DNA from 3 places in the Cupriavidus sp. 05N40 genome. Region 3 is predicted to be linked to each of the others. Evidence: predicted binding sites of a transcription regulator. Region 3 holds the regulator's gene; each other region holds the start of a gene.
What was found. The regulator HrcA, encoded in region 3, represses chaperone genes, less so after heat shock. The targets are predictions, from matches to a motif close to TTAGCACTCNNNNNNNNNGAGTGCTAA.
Positions count from the first base shown of each region.

Region 1: groES (co-chaperone GroES) is a predicted target of HrcA. The motif match lies at 3,308-3,334, and genes of this name have one in related genera.
Region 2: rpoH (RNA polymerase sigma factor RpoH) is a predicted target of HrcA. The motif match lies at 2,268-2,294, and genes of this name have one in related genera.

Region 1 covers NZ_JBFTND010000083.1:10,625-21,081, forward strand. The annotation lists gene AC1DO7_RS19980 (vWA domain-containing protein) at 1-226, shown strand, start outside; gene AC1DO7_RS19985 (metallophosphoesterase) at 326-1,114, shown strand; gene groL (chaperonin GroEL) at 1,241-2,884, opposite strand; gene groES (co-chaperone GroES) at 2,924-3,214, opposite strand; partial or broken gene AC1DO7_RS20000 (GntR family transcriptional regulator) at 3,980-4,271, shown strand; partial or broken gene AC1DO7_RS20005 (hypothetical protein) at 4,359-4,541, shown strand; gene AC1DO7_RS20010 (bestrophin family protein) at 4,538-5,458, shown strand; gene AC1DO7_RS20015 (Dyp-type peroxidase) at 5,487-6,545, opposite strand; gene AC1DO7_RS20020 (family 1 encapsulin nanocompartment shell protein) at 6,743-7,549, opposite strand; gene AC1DO7_RS20025 (ATP-dependent Clp protease ATP-binding subunit) at 8,265-10,457, shown strand, end outside.
Region 2 covers NZ_JBFTND010000059.1:18,728-29,184, forward strand. The annotation lists gene ybiB (DNA-binding protein YbiB) at 77-1,090, shown strand; gene AC1DO7_RS15945 (pirin family protein) at 1,143-2,021, opposite strand; gene rpoH (RNA polymerase sigma factor RpoH) at 2,377-3,306, shown strand; gene AC1DO7_RS15955 (SCO family protein) at 3,423-4,049, opposite strand; gene cyoE (heme o synthase) at 4,231-5,166, opposite strand; gene AC1DO7_RS15965 (COX15/CtaA family protein) at 5,163-6,266, opposite strand; gene AC1DO7_RS15970 (SCO family protein) at 6,328-6,984, opposite strand; gene AC1DO7_RS15975 (SURF1 family protein) at 7,101-7,844, opposite strand; gene AC1DO7_RS15980 (twin transmembrane helix small protein) at 7,929-8,138, shown strand; gene AC1DO7_RS15985 (cytochrome c oxidase subunit 3) at 8,298-9,158, opposite strand; gene AC1DO7_RS15990 (DUF2970 domain-containing protein) at 9,299-9,511, opposite strand; gene AC1DO7_RS15995 (cytochrome c oxidase assembly protein) at 9,561-10,172, opposite strand; gene AC1DO7_RS16000 (cytochrome oxidase small assembly protein) at 10,190-10,321, opposite strand; gene ctaD (cytochrome c oxidase subunit I) at 10,384-10,457, opposite strand, start outside.
Region 3 covers NZ_JBFTND010000092.1:10,698-21,154, forward strand. The annotation lists gene recN (DNA repair protein RecN) at 1-1,249, opposite strand, end outside; gene AC1DO7_RS21530 (NAD kinase) at 1,337-2,254, opposite strand; gene hrcA (heat-inducible transcriptional repressor HrcA) at 2,369-3,406, shown strand; gene hemH (ferrochelatase) at 3,519-4,634, shown strand; gene AC1DO7_RS21545 (RNA-binding S4 domain-containing protein) at 4,677-5,072, shown strand; gene AC1DO7_RS21550 (hypothetical protein) at 5,149-5,304, opposite strand; gene grpE (nucleotide exchange factor GrpE) at 5,579-6,136, shown strand; gene AC1DO7_RS21560 (thioredoxin family protein) at 6,230-6,679, shown strand; gene AC1DO7_RS21565 (phospholipase A) at 6,717-8,048, opposite strand; gene AC1DO7_RS21570 (DUF1841 family protein) at 8,207-8,638, opposite strand; gene AC1DO7_RS21575 (DMT family transporter) at 8,808-9,749, shown strand; gene AC1DO7_RS21580 (malonic semialdehyde reductase) at 9,832-10,419, shown strand.

The DNA of each region.
Region 1 (10,457 bases), on a different contig from region 3:
GATGGCCAGCTACCTGCGCAACAACAATGTGTACGTGTTCACGCTGGGACTCGACGGCAACGGCGGCTTCGACGCGAACCTGCTCAAGAACATGGCGAATACCATCGACGCGCCGCTGTACAACAAGAACCAGACCTCCGGCGTCTACTGCTACGCCAAGACCATCGACAACCTGAAGCCTTGCTTCTCCAAGCTCGCCTCCGAGATCCTGCGCATCTCCAAATAGGTGCATGGCCCGGCCGCGCTTGACCGCGGCCGGGGTTTTCTGAAGAATCCATGCGAACGGGCACGCCGCGCCCGGGCGTGCGCGCGGCATGGAGAGAGCATGAAGATCCGCATCCTCAGCGACCTGCACATCGAACACGACATCCCCGCATCCGTGCCCGACTGCGCCGCCGACCTGGTGGTACTGGCGGGCGACATTGCCAACGGCCGCACCGGCGTGGACTGGGCCGCCAGCACGTTTGCCCAGCCGGTGGTCTACGTGCCCGGCAACCACGAGTACTACGAGAGTGCGTTCGACACGGCCGAGGCCGCCATGGCCGACGCGGCGCGCGACGCGGCCCATGTCCATCTGCTCAACGGGGCCGTTGCCTACTTCGACGGCCCCGCCGGCGAGCGCGCGCGCGTGATCGGCACCACCTGGTGGACCGACTACACACTGTTCGGCACCGGCCGGCGCGACGAGGCCATGCGGGCGTGCGCCAGCCGGATGGTGGATCACCGCCTGATCGAGATCGACGGCGGCGACGGCCAGCGCCGCCGCTTCACCACCGACGATGCGCTCGCGCTGCACGAGACCGCCAGCGCCTGGCTGGCGGCGCAGCTCGCCGCGCCGTTCGATGGCAAGACCGTGGTGGTGACGCACCACGCCCCCGATCTCGGCAGCCTGGATCCACGCTACTCGCACGACGTGGTCTCCGCGGGTTTCATCTCGCGCCGGCCCGACCTGGTTGCGCAGGCCGACCTGTGGATCCATGGCCATACGCATACGGGCTTCGACTACCGTCTCGACGGCGCGCGCGTGGTGTGCAATCCGCGCGGCTACGTGCGACGCCATACCGGCGAGCTGGAGAACCCGGCATTCGACTGGTGCTTCACCGTGGAGATCTGAAGCCGCCCAGTCCGCGCGAAGCGGCGGCCCCAAGACAAAAACCCCCGCCGGCTCGCGCCAGCGGGGGTTTTTGCTACTACGGATGCTACGGGTAAAGCAGGCTGCCCTGGAGGCAGGCCGGCAGATTTACATCATGCCGTCCATGCCGCCCATGCCACCCATGCCGCCCGGCATTGCCGGAGCCGAATCGTCCTTCGGCAGTTCTGCAACTGCGCAGTCGGTGGTCAGCATCAGCGACGCGACCGAAGCTGCGTTCTGCAGCGCGGTGCGGGTCACCTTGGTCGGGTCCAGCACGCCCATTTCCACCAGGTCACCGTACTCGCCGGTGGCGGCGTTGTAGCCGTAGTTGCCCTTGCCGTCGATGACCTTGGCCACCACGACCGAGGCTTCTTCGCCAGCGTTCAGGACGATCTGGCGCAGCGGCTCTTCCATGGCGCGCAGCACGATCTTGATGCCGGCGTTCTGGTCGGCGTTGTCGCCGGTCAGGTTCGCGATGGCAGCGCGAGCGCGCAGCAGGGCCACACCGCCGCCGGGGACAATACCTTCTTCCACGGCTGCGCGGGTTGCGTGGAGTGCATCTTCCACACGTGCCTTCTTTTCCTTCATTTCGACTTCGGTGGCTGCGCCAACCTTGATCACTGCAACGCCGCCGGCCAGCTTGGCCACGCGCTCTTGCAGCTTTTCACGGTCGTAGTCCGAGGTCGCTTCTTCGATCTGGGCACGGATCTGCTTCACGCGGGCTTCGATCGAAGCTGCATCGCCGGCGCCATCGATGATGATGGTGTTTTCCTTGCCGATTTCGATGCGCTTGGCTTGACCCAGTTCTTGCAGGGTTGCCTTTTCCAACGTCAGGCCGATTTCCTCGGCGATCACTGCACCGCCGGTCAGGATGGCGATGTCTTCCAGCATGGCCTTGCGGCGGTCGCCGAAGCCCGGAGCCTTGACGGCGGCGGTCTTCAGGATGCCACGGATGTTGTTCACCACCAGGGTCGCCAGGGCTTCGCCTTCGACGTCTTCAGCGATGATCAGCAGCGGGCGGCCCGACTTGGCCACTTGCTCCAGCACCGGCAGCAGGTCGCGGATGTTCGAGATCTTCTTGTCGAACAGCAGCACGAACGGRTTGTCGAGGGCGACAACTTGCTTTTCCGGGTTGTTGATGAAGTACGGCGACAGGTAGCCGCGGTCGAACTGCATGCCTTCCACGACTTCCAGCTCGTCGGCCAGCGACTTGCCGTCTTCCACGGTGATCACGCCTTCCTTGCCGACCTTGTCCATCGCTTCAGCGATCAGGTTGCCGATCACTTCGTCGCTGTTGGCGGAGATCGAGCCGACCTGGGCGATTTCCTTGCTGGTGGTGGTGGTCTTGGTCAGCTTCTTCAGCTCTTCGACCGCGTTCACCACAGCCTTGTCGATGCCGCGCTTCAGGTCCATCGGGTTCATGCCGGCGGCAACGTACTTCATGCCTTCGCGCACGATCGACTGGGCCAGCACGGTTGCGGTGGTGGTACCGTCACCGGCGTTGTCGCTGGTCTTGGAAGCCACTTCCTTGACCATCTGCGCGCCCATGTTCTGCAGCTTGTCCTTCAGTTCGATTTCCTTGGCCACGGACACGCCGTCCTTGGTCACGGTCGGGCCGCCGAAGCTACGCTCCAGCACCACGTTGCGGCCCTTCGGGCCCAGGGTCACCTTCACTGCGTTGGCGAGAATGTTCACGCCTTCGACCATCTTGGCACGGGCGGCGTCGCCGAACACTACGTCTTTAGCTGCCATGTTCTGAATCTCCTAAATCTGTACGGGGGGTGGCGTGGATTACTTGTTCACCACGGCCATGATGTCTTCTTCGCGCATGACCAGCAGTTCCTGGCCATCCACCTTCACGGCCTGGCCGGCATACTTGCCGAACAGCACGCGGTCACCCACCTTGACGTCGAGAGCGATCGAAGCGCCCTTGTCATCCTTCTTGCCGGGGCCCACGGCGAGCACTTCACCTTGATCAGGCTTTTCGGCAGCATTGTCGGGAATCACGATGCCGGAAGCGGTCTTGGTTTCATTGTCCAGACGCTTGRCGATCACGCGGTCGTGCAAAGGACGCAGATTCATACGGACTCCTTGGTACAAAAAGTGATTTTACGTTCACAAGAACTGGCCGCTTTAGCTGGCTGCCAGCAGAATCGGAAGGCTGAGAGAGGGCTGTTAGCACTCTAACCCAACGAGTGCTAATTATAGGGACGGGGGTTTACGTTTTCAAGTCAGCGACTTGATACGTGTTTACCCTTGATGCTGTCGATGCGCGAGCGAATCAGGCAGCGACCAGTGCTCCGGGCGGGCCGCCTCGGCAGGTCACGGCCGACGGACTTACGCGAGTCCGCTCACCTTTTCCCCGGTTCCCGGGCAATCGCAGCCGCACCCTCACCGCGCGGGCGCGGCCGGCGCGCCCTCCCAGCGCAACCCCGCGATGCGCCGGTTTCGGCACATGCCAGCGACTTCAAGTACAGCTTTCCAGATATTGGCACAGGATTGAATCTGTACTCTTTTTCGGCACGCTCATGTGTGCCTCCTGGCAATACAGCTTCGCCCCTACTCTTCCTTTCAACAAAATGACGCGCAGCCAGTTCCAGTCCCCAAGGCCCGGCGACGCGCATTGATCGGAGCTACCGTCGTGAAAGACGAACCAGGGAAGATACGCGAAGTCTGCCTCCACCTTGTCGCCGGCTTGCGCCGCGGACGACCCGACATAGTTGCGCTGCCCGGCAACAGCGCCACCAGACCCGATTCATGCAGTCCGGCCGTGCCGCCGCAAGCGCACGATCGAGGCTTCCGCTACCGCGATGCACCTGGCGCCGATCCGGCCGGGAGGAGCGTCCGATGAAGCTCTACGAGAGGTTCGCCGACGATATCGAGCGGCTGATCCGGCAAGGTGTCTACCGGCACGGCGGACGATTGCCTTCCGTGCGGCAGGCTAGCCGGCAACACCGGATCAGCATTACCACGGTGCTTCACGCCTACCTGCTGCTGGAAAGCCGCGGCCTGCTGGTGAGCCGGCCGCAGTCCGGCTATTTCGTCGACCTGCAACGCGCAAGCGACGGGTGACGAATGCAGGCGTTGCGAGCATTCGAAGCCGATCGCCATGTCCTCCCCGGTGGACGTCAGCCGGCTTTGATGCTCCGGAACGTGACAAACGCGGGCGCGACCGAGGCGATCAATATCTGCCTTCAAAGGTTGGCGGCGGCCCGGATCGGCCTCGTCGCTGACGATCCGGGAAGCCTGTTCCAGCCCGTCCAGCCAGCGCTTCGCGCCGGTTGGCACCATCGTTGTGTTACCGATCATCCTGGTCTATAACGCACTTCAGTACCGGGTCTTCCGGGGCAAGGTGCGGGAAGGCGACGCCAGCCCCGGCCACGCCAATGTCGGGGAAACGACGCCATGATCGTGAGGCCGAGGCAAAACTGGTTCCTGATGCTGTTCGCCTGGAACGGTTCGGTATTGCAGACCATCCTTCCCCAACTGGTTTTCATCGGGGCTGTCAGCAGCCTGGCGGTGTTCACGCATGGCCGGATATTCGGCGAGAAGATTCCGCTCAATACGGCACCGTTCACGCTGTTCGGCCTGGCACTGGCCATCTTCCTCGCGTTTCGCAACAACGCCAGCTACGCCCGCTTCAACGAGGCTCGCCATCTATGGGGCAGTCTGCTGATTGCATCGCGGGCGCTCACATCGCAGATGCTCTGCTACCTCCCGGAGAACCTGCCTGCCGCGGATCGTACCCGGATCACCAATATGCTGATTGCATTCGCCTATGCGCTCAAGCATCGCTTGCGCATGACTGACCCGACAGAGGACCTGCGCCGCTACCTCGGCCCCGACCAGATGGCGGCGTTGCAGGGGAAATGCTACAAGCCGATGGCTTTGCTGAACGACATTCGCCGCGGCCTCGCCGGCTGCCAGGGACAAGTCGCCGCAACCGACAGCACACGCTGGATACTCGACCAGCAGATCAACGAGCTGGGCGGCGTGCTCGGGGGCTGCGAGCGGATCATCTCCACGCAGATCCCGTTTGCCTATAACGTGCTGCTGCATCGAACCGTCTATGCCTATTGCGTGATGCTTCCCTTCGGCCTGGTCGACTCGACCGAGCTTTTCACGCCATTGCTATGCGTCTTTATCTCCTACACGCTGATCGCACTGGAAGCGATCGCAAGCGAAGTCGCCGAACCATTCGGACTTGCACCGAACGCGCTGGCGCTCGATGCGATGACGCGCAATATCGAGCGATCTGTTCTCGAGCTTTGCGATCGCGAGCTGCCGCCGGAAACGCTGCCGGTGCGGCCGTATCAGTTCACGTAGGCGATCTTCCCGGGCATGTCGAACCAGGTCAATCGGCTTCCGAGGCTGCCTTTAGCGAACCGATCTTCAGCGAGCCGTCATGGCCTTGCGCCTCGGACGACAAAATCGAATCGTGACCTCCACCGTCGGCTTGAATGGAATCCGGGTGACGCTCGGCAAGGTCCTCCAGCAGCGTTGCCGATGGAATGAAGAACAAGCCGCCGGTGACTGCCCTGCTGAAGTCAAGCAACCTGTCATAGTTGCCCGGCGGCCGCCCCACGAACATGTTCTCGAGCATCTGTTCCAGCGGCCTGGGCGAACGGGCGTATCCGATGAAGAACGTACCGAATTCGCCTTTGCCCGGCTGCCCGAAAGGCATGTTGTCGCGCAAGATCTTCACCTCCTCTCCGTTCTCCTCGAGGGTGGTGAGCGAACTATGCGACGACGACGGCTTGACCGCCTCATCGAGTTCGATGTCGGACAGCTTCGTGCGGCCGATGATTCGCTCTTGCGTCTCGACGGGCAGCTTGTTCCAGCCAGCCATGTCGTGCAGATACTTCTGCACCATCACATAGCTGCCCCCGGCGAACGAAGGGTCCTCGTCACCGATGATCGTGAAACGAATGGATTCGGCTCCGGTCGGGTTCTCGGTGCCGTCGACAAAACCGACCATGCTTCGCATGTCGAAGTAGCGAAAGCCATGCACCTCGTCAACCACCGACACGGCCGCGCCAAGCCGGCTCATCAGCTGCGTTGCGAGTTCGAAGCACAGATCCATGTGCTCGGCGCGAATATGCAGGAGCAGGTCACCCGGCGTCGCCATGGCGCGGCGATCGCCGGCGCCGAATTCCCGGAAGGCGTGCAAGCCGGCCGGGCGGGGGGCGCCGAACAGCTTGTCCCAGGCATCCGAACCAAATCCGCAGACACACGAGAGGTTTCCGCCGGGGACCCGCTTTCCCACGGCACGAACGAGCGCGCCGATATCCGCGCACAACGCGCGCACGGCATCTGCGCTGTCATCGCCTGCTGACAGGACCGCGACGATAAAGATCGCGCTACGGGTGATCGGACTACACACGGCTTGCTGTTCGGGGATGATGTCAGGCATTTTTTCGAGTGTTTTCCATGTCGAATTCCAGCGATAACGGAACGATAGGCGCCGCTCAATTATCGCTCATCGTTACCTATACTTTGGGTTCAGGTGGCATCGTGAATTTCAGAAAGGCGGTCCGAACATTGCCTTGGAACGGCAGCCGCCCTTTGCATAAGTTGGCTGGCGGACGATCCGGGCGCATGGCCGGCCATCTACCGCCCGGCACGTTCAAGCATCACGGCCGCCTCTGCAGTCAACATGAGAAACGTGAGGGTTTCCTGCAGATACAATCGAATGGTAGCCTCGGAATGGTCAAGGTAGCCGATGGAAACGTCCTGGCCAATGTGCAGTTCGAAATCGCCGCCCCGCCCGGTGAGCACCATGCCGCCTTCCATTGCCGGCGCCCAGATGATCTCGCCGTCTACAAGCTGGCGAAGGTCCCGCAGGACGGGATAGCCATTGTCGGTGGCCCCGCCGACGTCCGTGAATGGCTTGTCACCCAGAAGCAATCTGTAGGGGCCATCGACACCGGCACGGCGCAACTGGTCCAGCGCTTGCGCCACCGCGGCCGGATACCCGCCGACATCGGGCGGAAGGGCCTGTGCGACATTGCTGGCACCCTGGGAAATCCCCTGGATCCCGGCCGCCGCATAGCCTTCGAAGACAATGCGATCCTCCGCATGCGCGAGTTTGCGAGCCGCATCCTTCAGTGGCTGCAGGTCGGGATTGCTCGACCCTCGTTCGACACTATCCATCTCCAGGCGGGACAGATCAAACGGGACCCGTAGCTCCACCAGGGCCCGCACATCGCGTTGGACGGCTTCGATACCATCGCCTGGCGACTCGATTTGCCGTACCTGGCCGGTACCGACCGCGGAAAACCCGAGACCCTTCGGTCCGACCAGATCCACAACGCGCCGAGCCGCGAAGTAGCGCTTGAGGGTGCGAGATGCTTCCTGCTCGATCTGCTCCCACGCTCCCTCAGAGATTGGCGCGAGCTCCCGACGAAGATTATTCATTTGAAGGCTTCCTTTGGCTGGCCGCTACGCGTCGAATCGTCATGCCGTCTTCGTCGCGTGTCTTGTGTTCCCTTCTTTCCGCCGCTGCCTCGGGTGTGCCGCCCGAGCGTGGCGTCGCCTTGTTGCCCGATCATTCTCGATGAACGTCCCGGGCTCGGCAAGAGCACAGCAAGGCTTCTCCCGCATCGGCTTGCGCGAACCGCTCCCGCTGTGCTCTAAACGATGCTCGCCGCGCGCACGGGATTCGGGGCAACTGCCGCCGCACCAGAGTCCGCCGCTGGCAGCCCGCGGGCAGGCAAAGGCCGATGACGCTCGCCTTCGCAAGGTCGGGCGCTTCCCCGCAGATCGTGTTTCACCCGCTTTCCGTTCAGCGGAAAAGCCGGGAAAGAGGGACCGCGCAGCCGACTTGCGCAGATCGTTTTCAACTGTATCTTTTCGCCAGCCTGGCCATCAACTATGTTAGCCAAAGGCTGAACTCTGTCGTGCCGGCTTTCCGGAGAGCGCCTGGTTCTCGACGCACGAGACTGCCGCGACGAAGTCGGAAACGCGCCGCGGCATCAGAGGCAGAAACATCAGTCGACGGCCGGACGCTTCCGGTGTCCCCGGCGTCCCCGGCCTCGCATGTCCGGCAACGCCCGGCTGCCATGCCGCATCCGAATCGAACAGTCTGAACGCTTCGACCAACAGGGATCTTCACAACAGGGATCTTCACGCCATGCCAGTCCTCTGCGACATCTGTAATGCACGCCCCGCGGTTGCCCGTGTCACCGTGACGGAGAACGGCGAGCGCCGCACGCTCTCGATCTGCGACTATCACTACCGCCAGATGCTGCGGCATCAGGACATGATGAATCCGTTCGACTCCCTCCTGAACGGTGGAGGCGGGATGTCACACCTGTTCGGTGGCCTGGGCGGCGAGACCGACGATGCAGGCTCCTTCTCCACCGAGGTGCCGCGCGAGTCCGTCGATGCCACGGACGCCTTCAGCGAGCAGACGATCGAGCTGTTGCAGCGCGCGGCGGAGAAGGCGCACGAGTTACGCCGCGCCGAGCTCGACACGGAGCATCTCCTCTATGTGCTTGCCGAGAACGACATTGCCGGCGCACTGCTCAAGGAGCTCAAGATCTCGTCCGAAGACATCAAGACCTATATTGACGAGCACGCGCGCACGGGGGAAGCGGACCCCGATGCGCCACTCGACCGGATGACGATCTCGCCGCGCCTGAAGAAGGCCTTTCAGTTTGCCTTCCAGGCGTCGCGCGAACTGGGTCACTCGTACGTCGGGCCCGAGCATCTGCTGATTGGCCTTGCCGCCGTGCCCGAGAGCATCGCGGGAGCCCTCCTCAAGAAATATGGCGTGACACCGGAAGCCTTGCGCCAGAAGGTCGTCAAGGTGGTGGGAAAAGGCGCGGAGGACGGTCGCATCGAAGGCGGCACGGGCACGCCCAACCTCGACAAGTTCGGGCGCGACCTCACCGCGATGGCGCGCCAGGGCAAGCTCGATCCGGTGCTGGGCCGCGCACAGGAGATCGAGAGCACGATCGAGGTGCTTGCCCGGCGCAAGAAGAACAATCCCGTGCTGATCGGCGAGCCGGGCGTTGGCAAGACAGCGATCGTCGAAGGACTCGCGCAGCGGATCGTCAACGGCGACGTGCCGGAAGTCCTGCGTGACAAGCGGCTCGTCGAACTGAACATCAATGCGATGGTTGCGGGCGCGAAGTACCGCGGCGAATTCGAGGAGCGCGCAAAGAACCTGATCGACGAGGTCACGGCCAGCCGGGACTCGCTGATCCTGTTCGTGGACGAGTTGCACACGATCGTCGGGGCTGGCCAGGGCGGGGGCGAGGGAGGCCTCGACATCGCCAATGTGCTCAAGCCTGCGCTGGCGCGCGGCGAGCTCAGCCTGATCGGTGCAACGACACTGAGCGAGTACCAGAAGTACATCGAAAAGGATGCGGCACTCGAGCGCCGCTTTCAACCCGTGCTCGTGCCGGAGCCGAGCGTCGAGCAGACCATCGTGATCCTGCGTGGCCTGCGTGACAAGCTGGAGGCACATCACCAGGTGACCTTCTCCGACGATGCCTTTGTCGCGGCGGCCGAGTTCGCGGATCGCTACATCACGTCACGCTTCCTGCCCGACAAGGCGATCGACCTGATCGACCAGGCCGCGGCACGCGTGCGGATCGGCGCGACCTCCCGTCCGGCCGCGATCCTGGAACTGGAAGCGGAAGCCGCGCAGCTCAAGCGCGAGCAGGACTATGCCGCCTCGCGCAAGCGTTTCGACGAGGCGAAGCGCTTCGAGGAACGCATCGGCGAGAAGCAGAAGCAGCTCGACGAGGCGATGGAGGCGTGGCAGCGAAAGACGGGCTCGGAGACGCTCGAGGTAACGGTGGCGACGGTGGCTGAGGTCGTATCTCGCCTTACCGGCATTCCGGTCGCGGAACTCACGCAGGAAGAGCGGCAGAAGCTGCTTGGCATGGAGGCAAAGCTGCGTGAGCGCGTGGTTGGCCAGGAGGATGCCGTGGTCGCGGTGAGCGACGCGGTACGCCTGTCGCGCGCGGGCCTCGGCCAGACGCACAGACCGATCGCGACCCTGCTGTTCCTGGGGCCCACCGGCGTCGGCAAGACGGAGCTCGCCAAGGCCCTGGCCGAAACCGTGTTTGGCGATGAGCAGGCGATCATCCGCATCGACATGTCCGAATACATGGAGCGTCACGCGGTGGCGCGCCTGATCGGGGCGCCGCCGGGCTACGTGGGCTACGAGGAGGGCGGCCAGCTGACCGAACGCGTGCGGCGACGTCCCTACAGCGTGATCCTGCTCGACGAGATCGAGAAGGCGCACCCCGACGTCTACAACGTCCTGTTGCAGGTGTTCGACGATGGTCGCCTCACCGATGGCAAAGGCCGC
Region 2 (10,457 bases), on a different contig from region 3:
GGGGCCGGCCGCCGCCATGGGCAGGGCCGGCCCGCTCCGCTATCATGAACCTCAAACAACACTGTCCCATCCCGCCATGACCGATACGTCCTCCACGCCCCAGCCCGCCGCCGCCTTCGCCGCGGCGAAGTACATCAAGGAGATCGGCCGGGGCGTCAATGGCGCCCGCGCGCTGCCGCGCGAAGACGCGCAGGCGCTGTTTGACGCCATGCTGGCCGGTCGCGTGGCCGATATCGAACTGGGCGCGGTGCTGATGGCCTATCGCATCAAGGGCGAGGCACCGCACGAACTGGCCGGCATGCTGGACGCCGCGCACGCGCATTGCCTGCCGCTGGCCGCGCCGCCCGAGCGCGTGGTGGTATCCATCCCCAGCTACAACGGCGCGCGCAAGCAACCCAACCTGATCCCTTTGCTGGCCATGTTACTGGCGCGCGAAGGCCATCCCGTGCTGGTCCACGGCACCCGGGAGTTCAACGGGCGCGTGACCAGCATCGCGCTGTTCGAAGCGTTGGGCATTGCGCCCTGCGCCACGGTGGCCGAGGCTGAAACCCTGCTTTGCGCCAAGGCCGGGCAGCCCGGGCCGCTGGCCGTGCTGCCGATCGATGTGCTGTCGCCGGCGCTGGCCCGCATGCTCGACCGGCGCATGCAGATCGGCCTGCGCAACTCCTCGCACACGGTGGTCAAGATGCTGCAGCCGGTGGGCGCGCATACGCCGGCCGAGGCCCTGCGCCTGTACAGCTACACGCATCCGGAGTACCGCGAGACCCTGACCGATTACTTCTCGCGCGAGCCTGCCAATGTGCTGCTGGCGCGCGGCACCGAGGGCGAGGTGGTCGCCGACGCGCGGCGCGGCGGCCGCATCGACTGGCTGCACGACGGGCACCAGCGCACACTGGTCGACCCCACCGCGGGCTCGATCAGCGAGGTGCCGGAACTGCCACCCGGCAACGACGTCGCGCAGACTGCGGCCTGGATCCGCTCCGTGCTGGATGGCAAGGCGCCGGTCCCGGCCCCGATCGCCACGCAGGTCGAGGCCATCCGCAGCTGCCTGCAGCAGGGCACGCGCGTGGCCTGGGCCAGCCCGGTCTGAACGGGGAACGGGGCGGCAGGCGAGGCTGGCGGCGCCCGCGTCGTCAGCGTCGTCAGCGCTTGCGCTGTGGCAGCGGGATGCGGTCGTCCTCGCCGGGCACGCGCGGGAACTGGTCGTCCTCCCATCGCTGGGATGCGGCTTCGATGGCATCTTTGCTGCTGGAAACGAAATTCCAGAAGATAAAGCGGTGCCCGTCGGTGGGGTCGCCGCCGAGYAGCATCACGCGCGACGGCGCCTCGGCCGTCAGCGTGACCGTCTGGTCCGGCACCAGCAGCGCCATGTGGCGCTCAGGCAACACTTCCCCATCCAGCGCGACCACGCCGTCTACCGGGTAGATGCCGCGTTGCGCATGCTCCGGCGGAATCTCGAGGCTTGCGCCCTGCTCCAGATCGATCGCCACGTACAGCGTGCGGCTGAAGACCTTCACGGGCGCCTCGGCCCCAAACGCATCGCCCGCGATCACCGTCATCCGCACCCCGGGCCGCTCGAGCTTGGGCAGGGTCGCGGCAGGATGGTGAAAGAAGGAAGGCTCCACGGTCTCGTGCTCCTTGGGCAGCGCCACCCAGGTCTGGATGCCGTGCAGGCGCGGACCGGCCTCGCGGGCTGCCTGCGGTGAGCGCTCCGAGTGCGCGATGCCGCGGCCGGCCGTCATCCAGTTCACGTCGCCCGGCTTGATGACCTGCTTGCTGCCCAGGCTGTCGTGGTGAAGGATTTCCCCTTCGAACAGGTAGGTGACGGTCGCCAGCCCGATATGCGGATGCGGGCGCACATCCATCCCCTGCCCGGCCGGAAGCACCGTCGGCCCCATATGGTCGAAGAAGATGAACGGGCCCACGGTCTGGGCCGCCGCGGCCGGCAGCACCCGGCTGACGGTAAAACCGTCGCCCAGGTCACGTACGTGCGGTTTGAGCAAGTGTTCGATAGCAGACATGCATTTTCCCCGGTTAGGCCGATGCTGACGGCCGCATGAATGAAAAGAGTGTAGCCGCTGGTGAAACACAGCATCTCATTGCGCGACAGAACCGGGACCGGCGGCGCCCCTCTGATCAATGTCCGATGGCGTTGCGGGGGCTGCCGGATAGTGGTCGCTCCACATAGCAGGAAGAAAGCCAGAAAAAAGGCTATTTGAAAACAGAAGCCAATTACCTGGAACTATCAACCCTATAAGGACTCCAACTTAGCAGTCTCCCGGCTTGAGTGCTAATATGTGTTGCAATGCAGTGCGCGGACCCTTCAGGGCGAGCGCCGCGGGCAACCCACCCGCCGGATGCGAAAGGAGCAATCGAGTGAACGCGGTCCTATCTGCCGACCAAACCCAAACCAGCAGCCGCCTGCCTACGGCGCCTCAGGGCGCCGGGGCATTTGCGCTGACGTTTCCCGGAAACCTGGGAAACCTGGACAGCTATATCCAGGCTGTCCATCGTATCCCCATGCTCACCCCCGAGGAAGAGCAGCGGCTTGCACGCGATCTGCGCGAGCATGACTCCGTCGATGCGGCTCGCCGCATGGTGCTGTCGCACTTGCGCCTGGTGGTGTCCATCGCCCGCCAGTACCTCGGCTATGGCCTGCCCCACGCGGACCTGATCCAGGAAGGCAATATCGGCCTGATGAAGGCCGTGAAGCGCTTCGACCCGGACCAGGGCGTGCGGCTGGTGTCGTACGCCATGCACTGGATCAAGGCCGAGATCCACGAATATGTGCTGAAGAACTGGCGCATGGTCAAGGTGGCGACCACCAAGGCCCAGCGCAAGCTGTTCTTCAACCTGCGCAGCCACAAGCAGGGTGCCCATACCTTCACGCCGGAGCAGGTCGACGCGGTCGCGCGCGAGCTGAACGTCAAGCCGGAAGAAGTGATGGAGATGGAAACCCGCCTGTCGGGCGGCGACCTGGCGCTGGAAGGCCAGATCGACGACGGCGAGGAGGAGTTCGCGCCGATCGCCTACCTGGCTGACAACCACAACGAGCCGACCCGCGTGATCGAGGCCCAGCGCCACGACCGCATGCAGGTGCAAGGCCTGGAAGAAGCGCTGACCAAGCTGGACGACCGCAGCCGCCGCATCATCGAGGCGCGCTGGCTGCACGTCAACGACGACGGCTCCGGCGGCTCAACGCTGCACGAGCTGGCTGACGAGTTCGGTGTCTCCGCCGAGCGCATCCGCCAGATCGAAACCGCGGCGATGAAGAAGATGAAGGGTGCGCTGCAGGCCTTTGCCTGATAGTTGCGCGGGAGCGCGGCGGAACGAAAGCCGCGCGCCAGAATGGAACAGGGCCGGTCTCGCGACCGGCCCTGTTTTTTTGTCCGGAGATCCCGCCCCTGGCGGGCGGAGCCGCTTCAGGAAAGCAGCTGCTTCAGGTCGTGCGCGATCGGTTCGGGGCCCTGGCCGTGGCGGATGAACAGACGCAACCGGCCACTCGGATCGAATACATAGCTGCCGGCAGAGTGGTCCATCGTGTAGTTGTTTGGCGAGGTACCCGGCACCTTGGCGTAGAACACCTTGAAATCCTTGGCCACCTTCTGCAGCGCCGCGTCGTCGGCCGGGCGCATGCCCAGGAAGCGCGGATCGAAGGCGGGCACGTATTGCGCCAGCAGCGCCTGCGTATCGCGCTCGGGATCGACCGTGACGAACAGCACCTGCACGCGGTCGRCATCCGGGCCCAGTTGCTCCATCACCGCCTTCAGCTCGGCCATGGTGGTGGGACAGACATCGGGGCAGTGCGTATAGCCGAAGAACATCACCACGGCCTTGCCCTTGAAGTCGGCAATCGAGCGCACTTTGCCGTTGTGGTCGGTGAGGACGAAATCCTTGCCGAATTCGCTGCCGCCGCTGATGTCGACATTCTTGAACGAGGCGCGCTGCTGGCCGCAGGCGGCAAGCAGCAGCGAGCACAGCGCCAGCAGGCAGAAGCGGCGGAACAGCGCAAAGCTGGACGAAGAACCCGGAAAGAGACGGCTTGGCATGCGATTCGCTTGATTGGCGGCTTGATTGGCGGACAGGCCGGCCCGGGCGCCCCGGAAAGCCGGATGGAGGCGGACGGCGGCCTGGTCACATTGGCAGATAGATGCAGTATCGCCGATCGGCACCGCCCCGCGCCGGGGCCGCGACAAGATGCCGCAACCGCGCGGGTGCTCCCGGCATCGCTCAGGACTGCGGCAGGAACTTGAAATAGTGATCGATCAGCAGCGCCGCGAACAACAGCGACAGGTAGAGGATCGAGAAGCGGAACGTGCGCTGGGCCAGCGCATCGGAATAGTTGCAGAACAACTTCCAGGCATAGGCCAGGAAACCGCCGCCCAGGACCAGCGCTGCCGCCAGGTAGATGTACCCGCTCATGCCGTACACGAAGGGCAGCAGCGTCGCCGCGATCATGATCAGCGTGTACAGCAGGATATGCAGCAGGGTGAAGCGCTCGCCATGGGTGATCGGCAGCATCGGCAGGCCGGACTTGGCGTAGTCGGCGCGGCGGTACAGCGCCAGGGCCCAGAAATGCGGCGGGGTCCAGGTGAAGATGATCAGCACCAGGAACCAGGCTTCGGCGGGCACGTTGCCCGCCACGGCCGCCCAGCCCAGCGCCGGCGGCATCGCGCCGGACAGCCCGCCGATCACGATGTTCTGCGGCGTGGCCGGCTTGAGCAGGATGGTGTACACCACGGCATAGCCGACGAAGGTCGCCACCGTCAGCCACATGGTCAGGTCGTTGGTGAAGACATGGAGTACCCACATCCCTGCCCCGCCCAGCACGGCCGAGAACACCAGGGTCTGCATCGTGGTGATCTCGCCGGTCGCCGACGGCCGCCACGCGGTGCGGCGCATCAGCGCATCCACTTTCTGCTCGACCAGGCAGTTAATGGCGAAAGCGGCACCCGCCAGCAACCAGATCCCGGCCGCGCCGCCGATCAGCACCGACCACGGCACCATGCCCGGCGTGGCCAGGAACATGCCGATGATGGCGCAGAAGACAGCCAGCTGCGTGACGCGTGGCTTGGTCAACGCGGCGTATTGCCGGGCCAGGTGGCGGAGTCGTCCGCCAGGATGGGGGTGGGTAGCAGTAACCACGGGGGAGTTCTTCTCTTTCATGTGGCGCGCACGGCAGCCGGCACGTCAGTAGCAATGTCAGCGGAGCGGGCCGCGAGCCCTATATTGTAGTTGAGGCGAACCAATAGCATCAGAAGCGCCGCCGCGCCGCCGTTGTGGGCCACCGCGGCCACCAGCGGCCAGTCGAAGACGATGTTGGAAAGACCAGTGGCCAGTTGCAGCGCCAGCACGGCCAGCAGCCACCCCGCGCCGCGCGACAGCCCGCCCAGGCGGCGCGCCCGCAGGCCGAACCAGGCCAGGTAGGCCAGCACCACGAAGGCAAAGCCGCGATGCACCCAGTGGATCGCCACCAGCGCCGAGTGCGGGATGTAGTCGCCGTCGGCGGTCATGCCGAGTTGGCGCCAGAGCGTGAAGCCGTGGCGGAAGTCCATCTCCGGCACCAGCTGGCCGTTGCATAGCGGGAAGTCCGTGCAGGCCAGCACCGCGTAATTGGTGCTCACCCAGCCGCCCAGGAAGATCTGCAGCACCAGCAAGGCCAGCGCGAGCCTTGCCGGCCAGCGCAGCGCGCCGGCATCCCGCGCCACGCCCAATGGCGGGTCGTTGCGCGAACCCAGCCAGATCAGCGCCGCCAGCAGGCTCATGCCGAGCATCAGGTGCGTGACGACGATGATGGGCTGCAGTTTGAGCGTGACCGTAAAAGCGCCGAACGCGCCTTGCACGCAAACCAGCAACAGCACGCCGGTGGCGAACCATGGCGACTGCCTGAGTTCGCGCCGCTTGACCCACGCCAGCACCATCAGCGTGATGATCAGCACCCCCACGGCCATGGCGAAGTAGCGGTGGATCATCTCGATCCAGGCCTTGGTGACGGAGACCGGGCCGCTCGGCATCGCCGTCTCGGCCGCGCGGATCGGCTCGCTCGCCGCGTGCGGGTTGGAGTGGCCGTAGCAGCCAGGCCAGTCCGGGCAGCCCAGGCCGGAATCGGTCAGCCGCGTGAAGCTGCCGAACATGATCAGGTCCAGCGTCAGGAAAGCGGTGATCCACACCAGCTTGCGGTACTTGTTGCGGTCTCCCTTGACCAGCACGTAGCTGAGCGGGAACAGCGCGATCAGGACGCCGATGATGGCAAGTTGGAGCAGCATGCGCGTTGGTCGTTAATCTTGGGCCGTTCTGGCGTCGGCCATCAGCCGGCATCCGCCGGGATCACCCGATGCGGGAGTACTTGAGCAGTTTCTTGAGGTCGGAAGCCATCTTCTTGGGATCCGGATCCCGCGGGAAACGCATCATCAGGTTGCCGAGCGGGTCGACGAGATAGAGCGTGTCCTCGATGCGCGCACCAGGCTCGGGCGGCAGCCATTTCTGCAGCGTGTCGCGAGGGGCACGCAAGAAGCGCACGCCGGCATACGGCTCGTTGTAGGCCGAGGAAAGGCGTGCATCGATGGGGCCGTCGTCGCTGACCAGCCACACCGGGACGATGCGCTCGCGATCCTGGCCCTGGCCCGCGCGCAACTGGCGGATGGTGAACAGCTTGCGCGCGCAGGCTTCATCACATGCGGCGCCGTCGGCACTGATCAGCAGCCATTTGCCTTTGAAGCTATCCAGCGGCACGGACTCGGCGCGCTCGTTGGCGACCTGCAGCGCGGGCATCGGGCGCTGCGGCTCGATGAGTGCGCCGTAGTTGGTGGTCCCGCCAGCCGGCCTGAACACGTAGTAGGTCAGGTAGGAAGCGATCACCGGCGACGCGCACACCAGCAGCAGCAGCAGCATCTGGATGCGGCCGCGGCGGGTGCGCGCATCGATGCGCGGGTCTTGCGGAGCAGCGCGCGCGGCCTGCGCCGGCGCGGGATCTTGTTGTTGCATCACGTTTCGTCTGTCTCTCTGTCTCGTCGTCTTTCATCGGAGCCGGCTGCGCTCGTCTGACCGCCGCGCCCGGCCGTGGTTCGCCGGCATGCCACCGCCCGGCTTGCCCGGGCCATCTAGGCCGCCATGCGCGCCGCGCGCCGCCAGCTCAGCGCCACCAGCAGCACCAGCGTCAGGGCGGCCAGCCCGAACCACTGGAAGGCATAGCCGTAATGCCGGTCGGCGCCCGTATCGGCCGGGGCCCAGTCGCGCGCCAGGCCATCGCCGCTTTCGCTACGCTGCTCCAGCACGAAGGGCTGCAGGGGTACGCCCAGTTCCCTGGCAAACGCCGCAATATCCACATTCTGGCGGATCTTCTGCCCGGCTTCCGAGCCCGCGTCCCGGCCCAGGCTGAACACCCTGGGCACCGTTTCCAGCGCGGTACCGTCCAGCTCCACCTCGGCCTCGGGCGTGGGGAACGGCGCGATACGCGTGCGTTCCTGCGCATCGCGCGGCAGCCAGCCTCGCAAGACCAGGAGCGCCGGTGCGGCAGGATCGCCGTCCACCACGCGCAGCGGCGTCAGGACCATGAAGCCGGCGCGGCTGTCGGTGCCGTTTCCGTGCGGCCGGTTGTCCAGCAAGACGGTGTGCGCCGCGTCGAAGCGGCCGCGCACATGCACACGCCGCTCGGCCACCGGGCCCGCGATCAGCGCCTGCCCGACTTGTAGCGGCGGCTCGGCAGCCAGCGCCTGCTGGCGCGCGGCACGCGCGAGTTTCTCATGGGCGCGGTTGAGCTGCCAGTTGCCCAGCGCGCAGGTGACGGCGATCACCACCAGCGCGGCAATGGCCGGGACCGGACTCAGGGCGCGCCACGGCTTCACCGGCGGCTCCCGTGTGCCGGGAACGGCGCGCCGGTGCGATAATGGCAGCTCCTCTCCAGCCGATCCCGCGCGCGCGGGCTTTCCATGCGCATTGTCATCATCATCGCGTTCATCCTCATCATCGGCAGCCTGGCCTCGGCCCTGTTCTTCATGATGCGCGACCGCGGCAGGACGCCGAACATGATGCGCTCGCTGATGTTCCGGGTCGGCTTTTCCGTGGCGCTGTTCCTCTTCATCCTGTTCTCGCACTGGATGGGCTGGATTCAGAGCACGGGCATCCGCATGGGGCCGTGAAGCCGTGGACTCCGGCAAGCGAACCGGTGACCAGACCAAAAAAACAAGCGCCGCAGGCTGGCTAGACTCCTGCGGCGCTTGTTTTTTGTTGTTCTGCACGGGGAGGGTGCCTCCCCGCGATGCCGCCGGCCGGGCCGGCGGGCACCGCAGCCGGGTGTCTTACAGCCAGTACACCACGATGTAGAGGAACAGCCACACCACGTCGACGAAGTGCCAGTACCAGGCGGCGCCTTCGAAGGCGAAGTGATGGTCGGGGGTGAAGTGCCCCTTCAGCACGCGCACCAGCACCACCGTCAGCATGATCGCGCCCATGGTCACGTGGAAGCCGTGGAAGCCGGTCAGCAGGAAGAAGGTGGAGCCGTAGATGCCCGAGGTCAGCTTGAGATTCAGCTCCGAGTACGCATGGTGGTACTCAAACACCTGGAAGCACATGAAGACCGCGCCCAGCAGGATGGTCAGCACCAGGCCCTGGATCAGCTGGCTGCGCTTGTTGGCCAGCAGCGCGTGGTGCGCCCAGGTCAGCGTCACGCCGGACATCAGCAGCAGTGCCGTGTTGATCGTGGGGATCGGCCACGGGCCCATGGTCTGGAAGCGTTCCACCACGCCGGCCGGGCCGGCATTGGGCCACACCGCGGCGAAGTCGGGCCACAGGATCTTGTTGTTCAGGTCGCCCAGCCATGGCATGGCGATGTTCCGGGCATAGAACAGCGCACCGAAGAACGCCGCGAAGAACATCACTTCGGAAAAGATGAACCAGCCCATCGACCAGCGGAACGACAGGTCGATGTTCTTGCCGTACTTGCCGGTCTCGGATTCGCTGATGGCTTCGGCGAACCAGCTCTTGAGCACGAACAGGAACCACAGCAGGCCGAGGCCGCAGACGTACGGTCCCCAGGGTTGCCCGTTTACCCAGCCGGCAGCCCCGCCGGCCGTCAGCAGCAGGCCGAAGCTTGCCGTGATCGGATGGCGCGATGGGCCCGGTACGAAGTAGTACGGAGCGTTGGCGCGATTCGCACTCATTCTTTTTTCTCCAGCTCAGAGTCTTGATTCAGTAATCGTTATCCGCACATCCGGCCCCGACTGCTGGCCGGCGGCATGCTTTTGCCTGCTTGTACCTGTTACCTGTTACCTGCCCTGCGCCGTACCCGGACTGCGCGGCCTCACCCTACCACGACGCGCACGACGGTAATCAGCACCGCGATCAGGATGGCTACCCCGATCAGGCCGGCGATGATCACATGGACCGGATTGAGCTGTGCCATGTCGCGCTCATGCTCGCTGCCCTTGCGCAGGCCGATGAACGACCAGAACACCGCGCGCAGGGTCTGCGCAAAGGACAGCTTGCGCTTGACCGCGTCCTTCATCTCTTCCACGGCTACTCCCACTACTGCCTCGACCTCGGCCGGCGATGCCGGCCGCTGCTCAAATGCCCTTGCCTGCCCCGGCCGGGGTCTCCAGATCGCCCTGCGGCACCTGCGCCACCGGCGAACCGATCTCGAAGAAGGTATAGGACAGCGTAATGTTCTTCACGTCTTTCGGCAGGTCCGGATCGATCACGAACACCACCGGCATCTCGCGTGCTTCCTTTGCCTTGAGCGTCTGCTGCTTGAAGCAGAAGCACTCGATCTTCTTGAAATACTGCGTGGCCAGCTTGGGCAGGTAGCTCGGGATCGCCTGCGCCGAGATGTCGCGCGACTGCCCGTTCGCCACCTCGTAGACGATGGTGGCCATCTCGCCCGGATGCACTTCCATGGTGTTCTTCACCGGCCGGAATGCGAAGGGGCCGCGCGCGTTGGAATCGAACTCGACCGTGATGGTGCGGCTCTTGTCCACCTGCGTGTTCTTGACCTGGCCGCCATACAGATCGCGCGTGGTCACCACATTGAGGCCGGTGATCTCGCAGATCTTCTTGTACAGCGGCACCAGCGCATAGCCGAACGAGAACATCAGCGCCACCACCACCAGCAGCCGCAGCATCATGCCGCGGTTGAAGCGCCTGTCGGTGGTGTCTTGTGACTGCTGGTTCGTGCTCATTCCAATACCCTGCAGCTTCAGCCCAGAAGAATCATCTTGGCGAAGAAACCCAAAAAGAAAACCATCACGATCGAAAAGAGGATCAGACCGAGACGGCGGTTGGCGGCCTTGCGGTCTGGCTGCGATGGACTTTTGTTTGGATCCTGCATGACACCCTGCTTGCTGGACGCGGAAGGACGGGCATGCCCATCCTTCCTTGCCCGGTTGCGTCTTACCTGACGTGCGGCGGCACTTCAAAGGTGTGGAACGGGGCCGGCGACGGCACGGTCCACTCCAGGCCTTCGG
Region 3 (10,457 bases):
CGGCATGGCCCGCGACCAGGAACTCGACCTGCTCCAGGCCGTGGCTCTGGCCTTCCTCGAGCGGGTGCAGGGACACGGCGAAACTGCCGCCGGCCATCGACAGGCCCTGCATGGCTTCCGTTACGGCGGCGGAGAGTTTCTCGGCGGCCACCTTGCGGGCCGCGCCGAGGTGCTGGGCGATGGTCAGGTAGGCGGCGCGGGCGGCAGCCTCGCGCGCCATCACCTTGTTCAGGTCCTGGGCGGACTGCAGGTCGTCGAGCTGCTGGCGGCGGGCCTGCAGCTCGTCGGGCAGTTGCTCGGGCGGCAGGCGGTACTTGCGCGCGGTGGTGTGCAGCGCCTGCATGCGCGCCTCCACCACCTGCAGGCGCTCCGGGTCGAGATCGAGCCGGTCGACATAGCGGTTGAGCGAGTGCGCGGCTTCCTCGACCTGGACCTGGGCCGGGTCCAGCGCCGCCAGCACATCGCCCAGGGCCGGGTCGACGTCGGCCAGCTGGCGCAGGCGCTGCACCACGCTGTTGAGCGTGGAGAGCACCGAGCCGTCGGCTTCGGACAGCGCTTCCAGCGCGGCGCGGCTGCCTTCGATGAGGCCGGCGGCGTGGGAAAGACGGTTGTATTCGGCCTGGATGTCTTCCCATTCGCCGGCCTGCGGCGCGAGCTTCTCCAGCTCGCCGACCTGCCATTCGAGGCGCTCGCGCTCGAGCGCCATCTCGCGCGAATGGTGCTCGACTGTCTCGCGCTGGCGCACRCAGGCGCGCCACGAACGCCACGCCTCGGCGACCGCGCCGGCCTGCGCGGTGAGGCCGGCGTGGGCATCGAGCAGCAGGCGCTGGGCGTCCGGGCGCAGCAGCAACTGGTGGGCATGCTGGCCGTGGATGTCGACCAGGCGGTCGCCGATCTCGCGCAGCTGGCCCAGCGTAGCGGCGGCGCCGTTGATAAAGGCCTTGCCGCGTCCGCCGGCATCGACCGTGCGGCGCAGCAGCACCGTGCCGTCGTCGCCGGTCAGGTCATGCTCGGCCAGCCAGGCGTCGAGCCCGGGCGGCGTGGCGAAGGTGGCACTGATGCTGGCGCGGGCGGCGCCCTCGCGCACCACGCCGGCGTCGGCGCGCTCGCCCAGCACCAGCGCCAGCGCGTCGATCAGGATCGACTTGCCGGCGCCGGTCTCGCCGGTGAACACGGTAAAGCCCGGGGTAAAGTCGAGGTCGAGCGTGTCGACGATGACGAAATCGCGGATGGACAGGCTGCGCAGCATCGTGGGCGACGGGTCAGGGTCAGGTTGGGGGGCGGTCTGCGGGAGGCGCCGGCCGGCATGGTCGCGGTGGGCTGCGACCGCGCCGGATCAGAGCCGGTTGTCTTCGCTCGGGTACTCGTGCCAGTGCAGCTTCTTGCGCAGCGTGGCGTAATAGTTGTAGCCGAGCGGGTGCAGCAGGTGGACGGTCTTGGCCGAGCGCCGCACCACGATGCGGTCGCCGGGCAGCAGCGAGGTCAGCGACTGCATGTCGAAGTTGACGCTGGCGTCGCGCGCGGTGGCCACCTCGATCGACACCTCGGCGTCATGCGGCAGCACGATCGGGCGGTTGGACAGCGCGTGCGGGGCGATCGGCACCAGCACCAGGCCGGACAGCGTGGGGTGCAGGATCGGTCCGCCGGCGGATAGGGCGTAGGCCGTGGAGCCGGTCGGCGTGGACACGATCAGGCCGTCCGAACGCTGGTTGTACATGAAGTAGCCGTCCACCGAGACCGCCAGCTCCACCATGCCCGAGATGCCGGAGCGGTTGACCACCACGTCGTTGAAGGCCAGCGCGGAGAAGATCACGCCGTCGTCGCGCACCACCTGCGACTCCAGCAGCATGCGGGTCTCGGATTCATAACGTCCGGCCAGCATGTCGGGCAGCACCGAATGCACGTCTTCCAGCGGGATGTCGGTCATGAAGCCAAGGCGCCCGTGGTTGACGCCGATCAGCGGCACCTGAAAGCCGGCCAGCTGGCGCGCCAGGCCCAGCAAGGTACCGTCGCCGCCCAGCACCACGGCGACGTCGGCATGCTTGCCGATCTCGCCGGGTGGCAGGGCCGGGTAGTCGGTCAGGCCCGTGGCCAGCGCGGTTTCCCGCTCGAACACCACATCCTGGCCGTTCTTGAGGATGCAGGCGGCAAGCTCTTCCAGCGGGCCTTCGATGCCGGCGGTGGCGTACCTGCCGATCAGGGCGACGGTGCGAAAGGGCGCGCGAGCGGCGCCGGGCGTGGGGAGCGAAGACATGCCCGGATTAGACCATACCGCCGCGACCATTGTCAGCAAGGCGGCACGTCCGGGCGTGCGCGGGCGTGCACGAGCCGCCCGAACGGGTAAAACCTGCGTAAAATCGGGTGCATCATGGATGAACGTGCGAAAACGCTTCTCAAGACCCTGATCGAGCGCTATATCGCCGAGGGGCAACCCGTGGGTTCGCGGACCTTGTCGAAGTACTCCGGTCTCGATCTGTCCCCGGCCACCATCCGCAATGTGATGTCGGACCTGGAGGAAATGGGGTTCATCACCAGTCCGCACACGTCGGCGGGGCGTATCCCGACCCCGCGCGGCTACCGGCTGTTCGTCGATACCATGCTGACCGCCCAGCCGCTGGACAGCGCGCTCAACCTGGCGGAGCTGACCGGCAAGATCCTGGGCCAGTTGCGCGGGCAGCAGCTCGGGCCGCAGCGGATGATCACGTCGGCGGCGCATACCTTGTCCAATCTGTCGCATTTCGCCGGCGTGGTGATGACCCCGCGGCGCGCGCAGGCGTTTCGCCAGGTCGAGTTCATGCGGCTGTCGGACAAGCGCATCCTGCTGATCATCGTCACCCCCGAGGGAGACGTGCAGAACCGCATCATCCAGACCGAGCTGCCGTACACGGCGTCGCAACTGGTCGAGGCCGCGAATTTCATCAACTCGCACTACGCCGGCATGAGCTTCGACAATGTGCGCGACCACCTGCGCGGGGAATTGCAGGCCTTGCGCATGGATATGTCGCAGCTGATGCAGGCGGCGGTGGAAGCGGGCAGCAGCGCCATGGCGGAGGAAGAAGACAATCATGTCTTCATTTCCGGCGAGCGCAAGCTGCTCGAGGTGGAGGACCTGTCCTCCAGCATGGAAAAGCTGCGCCGGCTGTTCGACGTGTTCGAGCACAAGACCGGCCTGCTCAAGCTGCTCGACGTCTCCAGCCACGCCCAGGGCGTGCAGATCTTCATCGGCGGCGAGAGCAAGCTGGTGCCGCTGGAAGACATGGCGGTCATCACGGCGCCCTACGAGGTCGACGGCCAGATCGTCGGCACGCTGGGGGTGATCGGGCCCACCCGCATGGCCTACGAACGGGTGATCCCGATCGTCGACATCACCGCGAGGCTATTGTCCAGCGCGCTGAGCCAGAACTAGTGCTGGCCAGGGCCGGTCTCACCGACTGCCTGTTCCGCTCCTCCCGTCTGCTCGGCGAGACCCGGCGGCCGCGCGCCTTTGGCGCGTCCCGCCCCGCCACACCGGAAACACCATGACGACTACCCCCGAACCGGCCTATCAGCATGGCCAGGCGCCGCGCACGGCGATCCTGCTGATCAACCTCGGCACGCCCGATGCGCCGACACCGAAGGCCGTCGGCAGCTATCTCAGGCAGTTCCTGTCCGATCCGCGCGTGGTGGAGATCCCGCGCGCTGCCTGGCTGCCGATCCTGTACGGCATCATCCTGCCGTTGCGCTCGCGCGCCTCGGCGGTGAAATACGAGTCGGTCTGGCTGCGCGAGGCGCAGATGACCGGTTCGCCACTGCTCGTGCATACCGAACGCCAGGCCCACGCCCTGCAATTGCTGCTCAGCCAGCAGGGCCACGAAGTGACGGTGGCGTGCGCGATGCGCTATGGCAACCCGTCGATCGCTTCCGTGCTGGAGGCGCTGCGCCGCCAGGGCACCGAGCGCATCCTGCTGCTGCCCCTGTATCCGCAGTACTCCGGCACCACCACGGCCACGGCGTTCGACGAAGCGTTCCGCGTGCTGGCGACCTGGCGGAATCAGCCAGAATTGCGGCTGGTCAAGCATTTTCACGACCATCCGGCCTATATTGCCGCCTTGCACCAGCAGGTGGGGGCATACTGGGCGCAGCACGGCACGCCGGATTTCGGGCGTGGGGACAAGCTGATCCTGTCGTTCCACGGGGTGCCGCGGCGCACCCTGGAACTGGGCGATCCCTACCATTGCGAATGCCTGAAGACCGGCCGCCTGCTGGGCGAGGCGCTGGGCCTGCAAGCCGGCCAGTACCAGGTTACCTTCCAGTCGCGCTTCGGCCGCGCGGAATGGCTGCAGCCCTACACGGCACCCACGCTGCAGGAGTTGGGCAAGGTCGGCACCGGGCGGGTCGACGTGTTCTGCCCCGGATTCCCGGCCGACTGCCTGGAGACCCTGGAGGAGATCGGCATGGAAGGACGTTCCGAATTCCAGGTGGCGGGCGGCAAGGTGTTCCATTACATTCCCTGCCTCAACGATGCCGAGAGCTGGATCGCCGGGCTGGCGGAGATCGGCTTGCAGCACTTGCAGGGATGGCCGCTGCGGCTGCCGCACCCGCACGAACTGGAGGCTCGCCGCACCCAGGCCCAGATGCGCGGGGCTGCGGCGTGACACGGGCGCGGCAAAGCCGGCCCCTGGCATGGAGATGACAGAATGAACGTATCTTTCGAGGCTGACGCGCGCCTGCGCATCGACAAATGGCTGTGGTGCGCGCGCTTCTTCAAGACCCGCTCGCTGGCGGCCGAGGCCGTGGAGCGTGGCAAGGTGCAGGTCAACGGCCAGCCTTGCAAGAACTCGCGCGAGGTCAAGCCGGGCGACACCATCGTGCTCGAGGCGCATCAGCAGCGCTGGGAAGTGCTGGTCAGGGGCATCGCCGGCGCGCGCGGGTCGGCGACGGTGGCGCAGACGCTCTATGCGGAGACGCAGGCAAGCCAGGCGCGACGACGCGAGGAAGCGGAAAACCGGCGGCTCAACGTGGAGCCGGCCTCGCGGCTGCAGGGCAGGCCGACCAAGCGGGATCGCCGCCTGCTGGACGGATTCGGGAGCTGAGAGTCGGGGAGCCGAGAGGACTCAGGAGGCGGCGAGCGGCGCCATCGCATGCGGCGCCGCGGCTCACCGGCCTGGATCAGCGAACGAAGGGAACGATGTAGTGTTTGAAGACCGCCTTGCCACTACCGTATTCGGTGTCTCGCGGCGTGAAGGCGCCGGAGAGGCAGATAAAGACTGTCATCACCGATAATGCGGCGAGAAGGAAGACCGTCAGAACAGGTAGCTTATGCATGGCTAACCTTTCGAGTGTGGCCCGACTTGTGATGCATCTTCGACCCCGGTATTTTTGTCATTTTTATACGGTTTCATCTTAGGGGGTGCGCTGCAGCAAAGCAATATGGCCCCTATTTCCATGTGCACCTCTTTGTAACCGTGTGTTTCAGTGCCCCGGCGCGGTGCACTCTTGAAATAATGGATGCCTGTCACCAATTGCAGGATACATTTGCCGATTTACCACCCGCGGCCAGCGCCAGGCCGGCCGCGTCCTTGTATTGATACGGATCGACATGGAAGAACAGAAGCAGACGCCATCCACCACGACGCCGCCGGCGGCCGCCGGCGAGGAGCTGAACAACGCGCCGGCCGGCCAGGCCGAGAACGCCGCCGCGGAGGACGTGACCGCCCAGCTGGCCACGCTCGAAGCCAAGGCCAAGGAGCACTATGACATGTTCCTGCGGGCGACCGCGGAGGGCGAGAATATCCGCCGCCGCGCCCAGGAAGACGTCGCCAAGGCGCACAAGTTCGCTATCGAGAGCTTCGCCGACTACCTGCTGCCGGTGATGGACAGCCTGCAGGCCGCGCTGGCCGACGGTTCCGGCGACATCGCCAAGCTGCGCGAAGGGGTGGAGCTGACCGCGCGCCAGCTCACCAGCGCCTTCGAGAAGGGCAAGATCGTCGAGCTGAATCCGGTCGGCGAAAAGTTCGACCCGCATCGCCACCAGGCCATCTCGATGGTGCCGGCGCCGCAGGAACCCAATACCGTGGTGTCGGTGCTGCAGCGCGGCTACACGATCGCCGACCGTGTGCTGCGTCCGGCGCTGGTGACGGTGTCCGCCCCGAAGTAACGGCGGCGCATCGCTTTCGTTGTCCGCCTGTCCGGCGGCACGAGCAACGCCCGGTGCCACTGGCCCGGGCGTTTTTCATTGCTGGAGAAGCCTATGTCTACCTCGTCAGACAAGTCCGCTGCCGGCGCGCCGGCCGAAGCCGCCGCCGACGCGGCGCCGCACCTGGATCACCATGCCTTCGAAACTTTCGGCATGCGCGAGGTGAACGGCGACGATATCGACGCCGCCATTGCGGCTGCCGATGATGCTCTGGTGTGCGTGTTCTTCTGGGGCGTGGACTGCTTCAATTGCGAAATGGCGAAGAAAGCCATGCTGGCCAATCCCGAGCCGGTGCGCGCGCTAGAGCTGCACTGGCTGCATGCCAACGTCTACGCGCACCCCGAACTGGGCAGGCGCTTCGGCCTGCATGGAATCCCCGTGTTCATGTTCTTCCACAAGGGCAAGAAACTCGGCCGTGCCACCGGCTGGCACGGTCATGGCCAGTTCGCCGCGGCGGTGGCCAATGCCCGCCTGAAGGCCAGCGGCAAGCCCCTGGCGGGCTGAAGCGCGGCCCGCGCGCGTGGCGGGCTGCCCGGCGGGACTAGCGCGACAAGGCATAGCCGAGGCGGAATTGCCACGGCAGCTTGTGGTTGTAGTCCAGCATGCTCTCGCCATAGCCGACGAAATAGCCCGCCATCAGATAGCCCGCGGTGCCCGGGATCAGCCGCGCGAGCGGATAGGTCACCGAGGCGTCGACGCTGCCATAGTACTTCTGCGTGCCCTTGCGCATGGTGGCCGCGAATTCCCATGAATCCGGCTTGCCGTAGGCCAGCTTCAGGTCCATGTAGCCGCGGTAGCTGGCGATATCCGTGTTGTCGTTCTTCTCCAGGTAGTAATAGAGCTTGGGCGATACGCTCCAGTGCCAGCTGCTCAAGTCGCCCAGGTAGAGGGTCGGCTTGACGAAGACGGTATTGATGCTGCGCGACTGGTCGCCGTCGCGGCCGTTGGACTCGTGCTCCAGGCCCGCGGCGAGCGAAAGACGGCTGATCGTGCGGTTATGCACCCCGGTATCCGACAGGTAGTAGAACAGGCTCGGCCGGTAATTGGTGTCGCGGAAGGGGTGGGAGTCTCCGGCCAGGTCCCACAGCGAGAACTGCGTGTAGCCGAAGTAGAGGTTGTCCAGCAGGCTGCGCGAAGACGGGTTTTCGCCCTCGAAGATGCGGAACTTGAAGCTGAGCTGGAACTTGGCGTTGGCGCCGTCATGCGCGCCGACCAGGAAGTACATCGGATCGTTGAAGGTCAGCCGGCCCTGGTCGCGCAAATCGGTCTGGACGGGCGCGGGCTCGGCCGACGCGGCCACTGGCACGACCGGGACGGCAGGCGTGGCGGTGCGGTCGCCCTGCGTCGGTGCGGCGGCCGTGCTTCCGGCCGGGGCGGCCGTGGCCTGCGCCACCTGCGCCGCGGGCGGGTCGTCCGGGCGCGGCGCCCGGTTCAGGGTGACCAGTACCGGCGCCGCATCGATATCGACGGGATCCAGCCGTACGGTCCCGCGCAGCGCGGGCGGGATGGTCGCGCTGTATTCGATGATGCGGTGCTCGCCCTGGCGCAGCCGGATCGTGGCGGCACCAGGCGCCGTGCGCTCCAAGTGCAGGCGCACCGGCGCCTGCAGGTCCGCCGATGCGACCACGTCGATGGCCTCCGGCACCAGGAACGTCCGGTTGGCTTTGTCGGCGCTGACCAGCAGGGTCAGGGTCAGCGGCCTGGTGCCGTCGACCACCTTCGGTGGCTGCAGCAGCGCGATGGCTGCCCGGCTGGGCAGCGGCCAGGCGGCAGCGAGGGCAAGGGAGAGAAGCAGGGCCGGGGTCGCCGGTGCGAGCCGGCGCCGGACCGCAGGCGAGGAGCCGGTCCGGGCATTATGCGTGCAAAGCTGCATGTGGTTGAAGCGGCGCGCGTTTTCCCGGGTCCCGGGAAAGGTGATGCAAGCGCGGCATGATCTATTGCGACGCGGTAAAGCCTAACATGCCCGGCGCGCCGACTTTGTGATGATTTGTACGCCGCCGGGAAGCCCGGCATGGCAAGACGCTGCTGGCGCTACCGCATGGCGCGGCGCTGGACCGAGGCAATGTAATTCTCGCCGTCGGGCGGCAGGCCGGTGCGTTGCGCCTCCCAGAGCATCTCGCCCAGGCATTCCATGACCTGGTGATGCGCCTCATGCGGCGAGTCGAGGCGCTGGGCCAGCGCCTCGTAGGCGCGACGGATGCCGGGCGGCTGGTCGATCGATACCTGTTCGGCGATCGACAAATGCATGGCCAGGTGCAGGAAAGGATTGGTCTGGCCGCCTTCGGGGGTGTAGTCCTGAGTGAGCGCGCCTTCCGTGTCGGTCAGCAGGTTCTGATACTCGGGATGCTCGCCGATCCAGTCGACGGCAATGGCTTCAAGCGGGGTGAGGACGCTGCCTGCGCGCTGCTTCTGCCATGCATCGCAGAAAAAACGGCGGACTTCTTCGCGGGAGGGATTGAACATGATGGCGTCATTGTAAACGAGGCCGGCCTCCGCCGCAGGGCGGCACCGGCGCCGCCCGCCCGATTGCCGCCCGATTGCCGCCGGCATGGATCCGGCCCCGCGCGGCATTTGCACGGCATAGAATGCGGCTTGCCCGGCGCCCGCCGGAAGACCGAATCCACACGCCGACATGTCCGTTTCCCGCTCCTCCCCCGACAGTCTCCAAGCCGGCCGCAACGTACGCGAGCAGCTCGCCGGGGTGCTGCTGATCGCGCTTTCGGCCAGCGCCTTTGGCGCCATGGCGATCTTCGCCCGCTTTGCCTACGATGCCGGATCCGATGTCTATGGCTTGCTGGCGGTGCGTTTCACGCTGGCGGCCGGCGCGCTGGCGCTGGCCATGCGGGCGCGCGGAGTCGGCCTGCCTGGCTGGCGCAAGGTCCTGGCGCTCGCGGCGATGGGCGGCATCGGCTATGTCGGCCAGTCGTTCTGCTTCTTCACGGCGCTCAATCATGCCCAGGCAAGCCTGGTGGCATTGCTGCTCTACCTGTACCCGCTCTTCGTCACCATCCTCGCCGCGGTGTTCCTCAAGGAGCGCCTGGGCGCGGCGTCGGTGATCGCGCTGGTGCTGTGTTCGGTGGGCGCCGGCCTGACGGTCGGCGGCGGCCAGGGTTCGGCGCTGGGGATCGCGCTCGGACTGGCCTCGGCTGTGATCTACTCGGTGTACATCATCGTGGGCGCGCGCATCACGGCTGGCGTCAACCCGCTCGCCACCACCACCGTGGTGTGCACGGCTGCGGCACTGGTCTATATCGCCGTCGGCATCCTGCGCGCCGGGGCCGGGGCGCCGCCGCAGTTCCCGCAAACCGCGGGGGGCTGGCTGGCGCTGCTGGCGATCGCGCTGCTCTCGACCGTGCTGGCCATCCTGACCTTCTTTGCCGGCTTGCAGCGCCTTGGCGCAGCGCGCGCTTCCATGCTGTCGACGCTGGAGCCGGTCGTGACGGTGGTGCTGGCGGCGCTTTTGCTGGGCGAGCAGGTCGGGCTGACCCAGGCGCTGGGCGGCGCGCTGATCCTGGCCGGCGTGCTGTGGCTGACGCGCAAGGGTAGCGGCGCCGAGCAAGTACAACAGAATTGAATCCCTTGCTCAAATCGCTTGGAGGGACGGGGCGGCGTCTTCGATACAATCCGGCTCTCACCTCTCGTTCAGGAACCGACGCATGAAATCGATCGACCAGGCAGCCATCGCCCAGCTGTTCACCGAAGCCCGCACCCACAACGTGTGGCAAGACCGCAAGGTGGACGATGCCACGCTTCATCAGATCTATGACGCCATGAAGTTTGGCCCGACGGCCGCCAACAGCTCGCCCGCCCGCATCGTTTTCGTGAAAAGCGCCGCGGAGAAGGCCCGCCTGGTCGAATGCGTCGCTCCCGGCAACGTCGACAAGACCCGTTCCGCGCCGGTAACGGCCATCGTCGCCTTCGACAACGCTTTCCACGACCAGCTGCCCAAGCTGTTCCCGCATGCCGATGCCCGCTCGTGGTACGCAGGCCAGCCGGAAAAGATCGCTCGCGATGCCCTGGTGAACAGCTCGCTGCAAGGCGGTTATTTCATCCTGGCGGCACGTGCGCTCGGCCTGGATTGCGGCCCGATGGGGGGCTTCGACGCGGCCAAGGTCAACGCGGCGTTCTTCCCCGACGGCAAGTGGTCGGCGAACTTCCTCTGCAACCTGGGCTACGGCGAAGCAGACAAGCTGTTCCCGCGCAGCCCGCGCCTGTCGTTCGACGAGGCTTGCCGCGTGGTCTGAGCCTCGCGCCCAGGCTGCTCGCATCAAGGCCCCTGCGG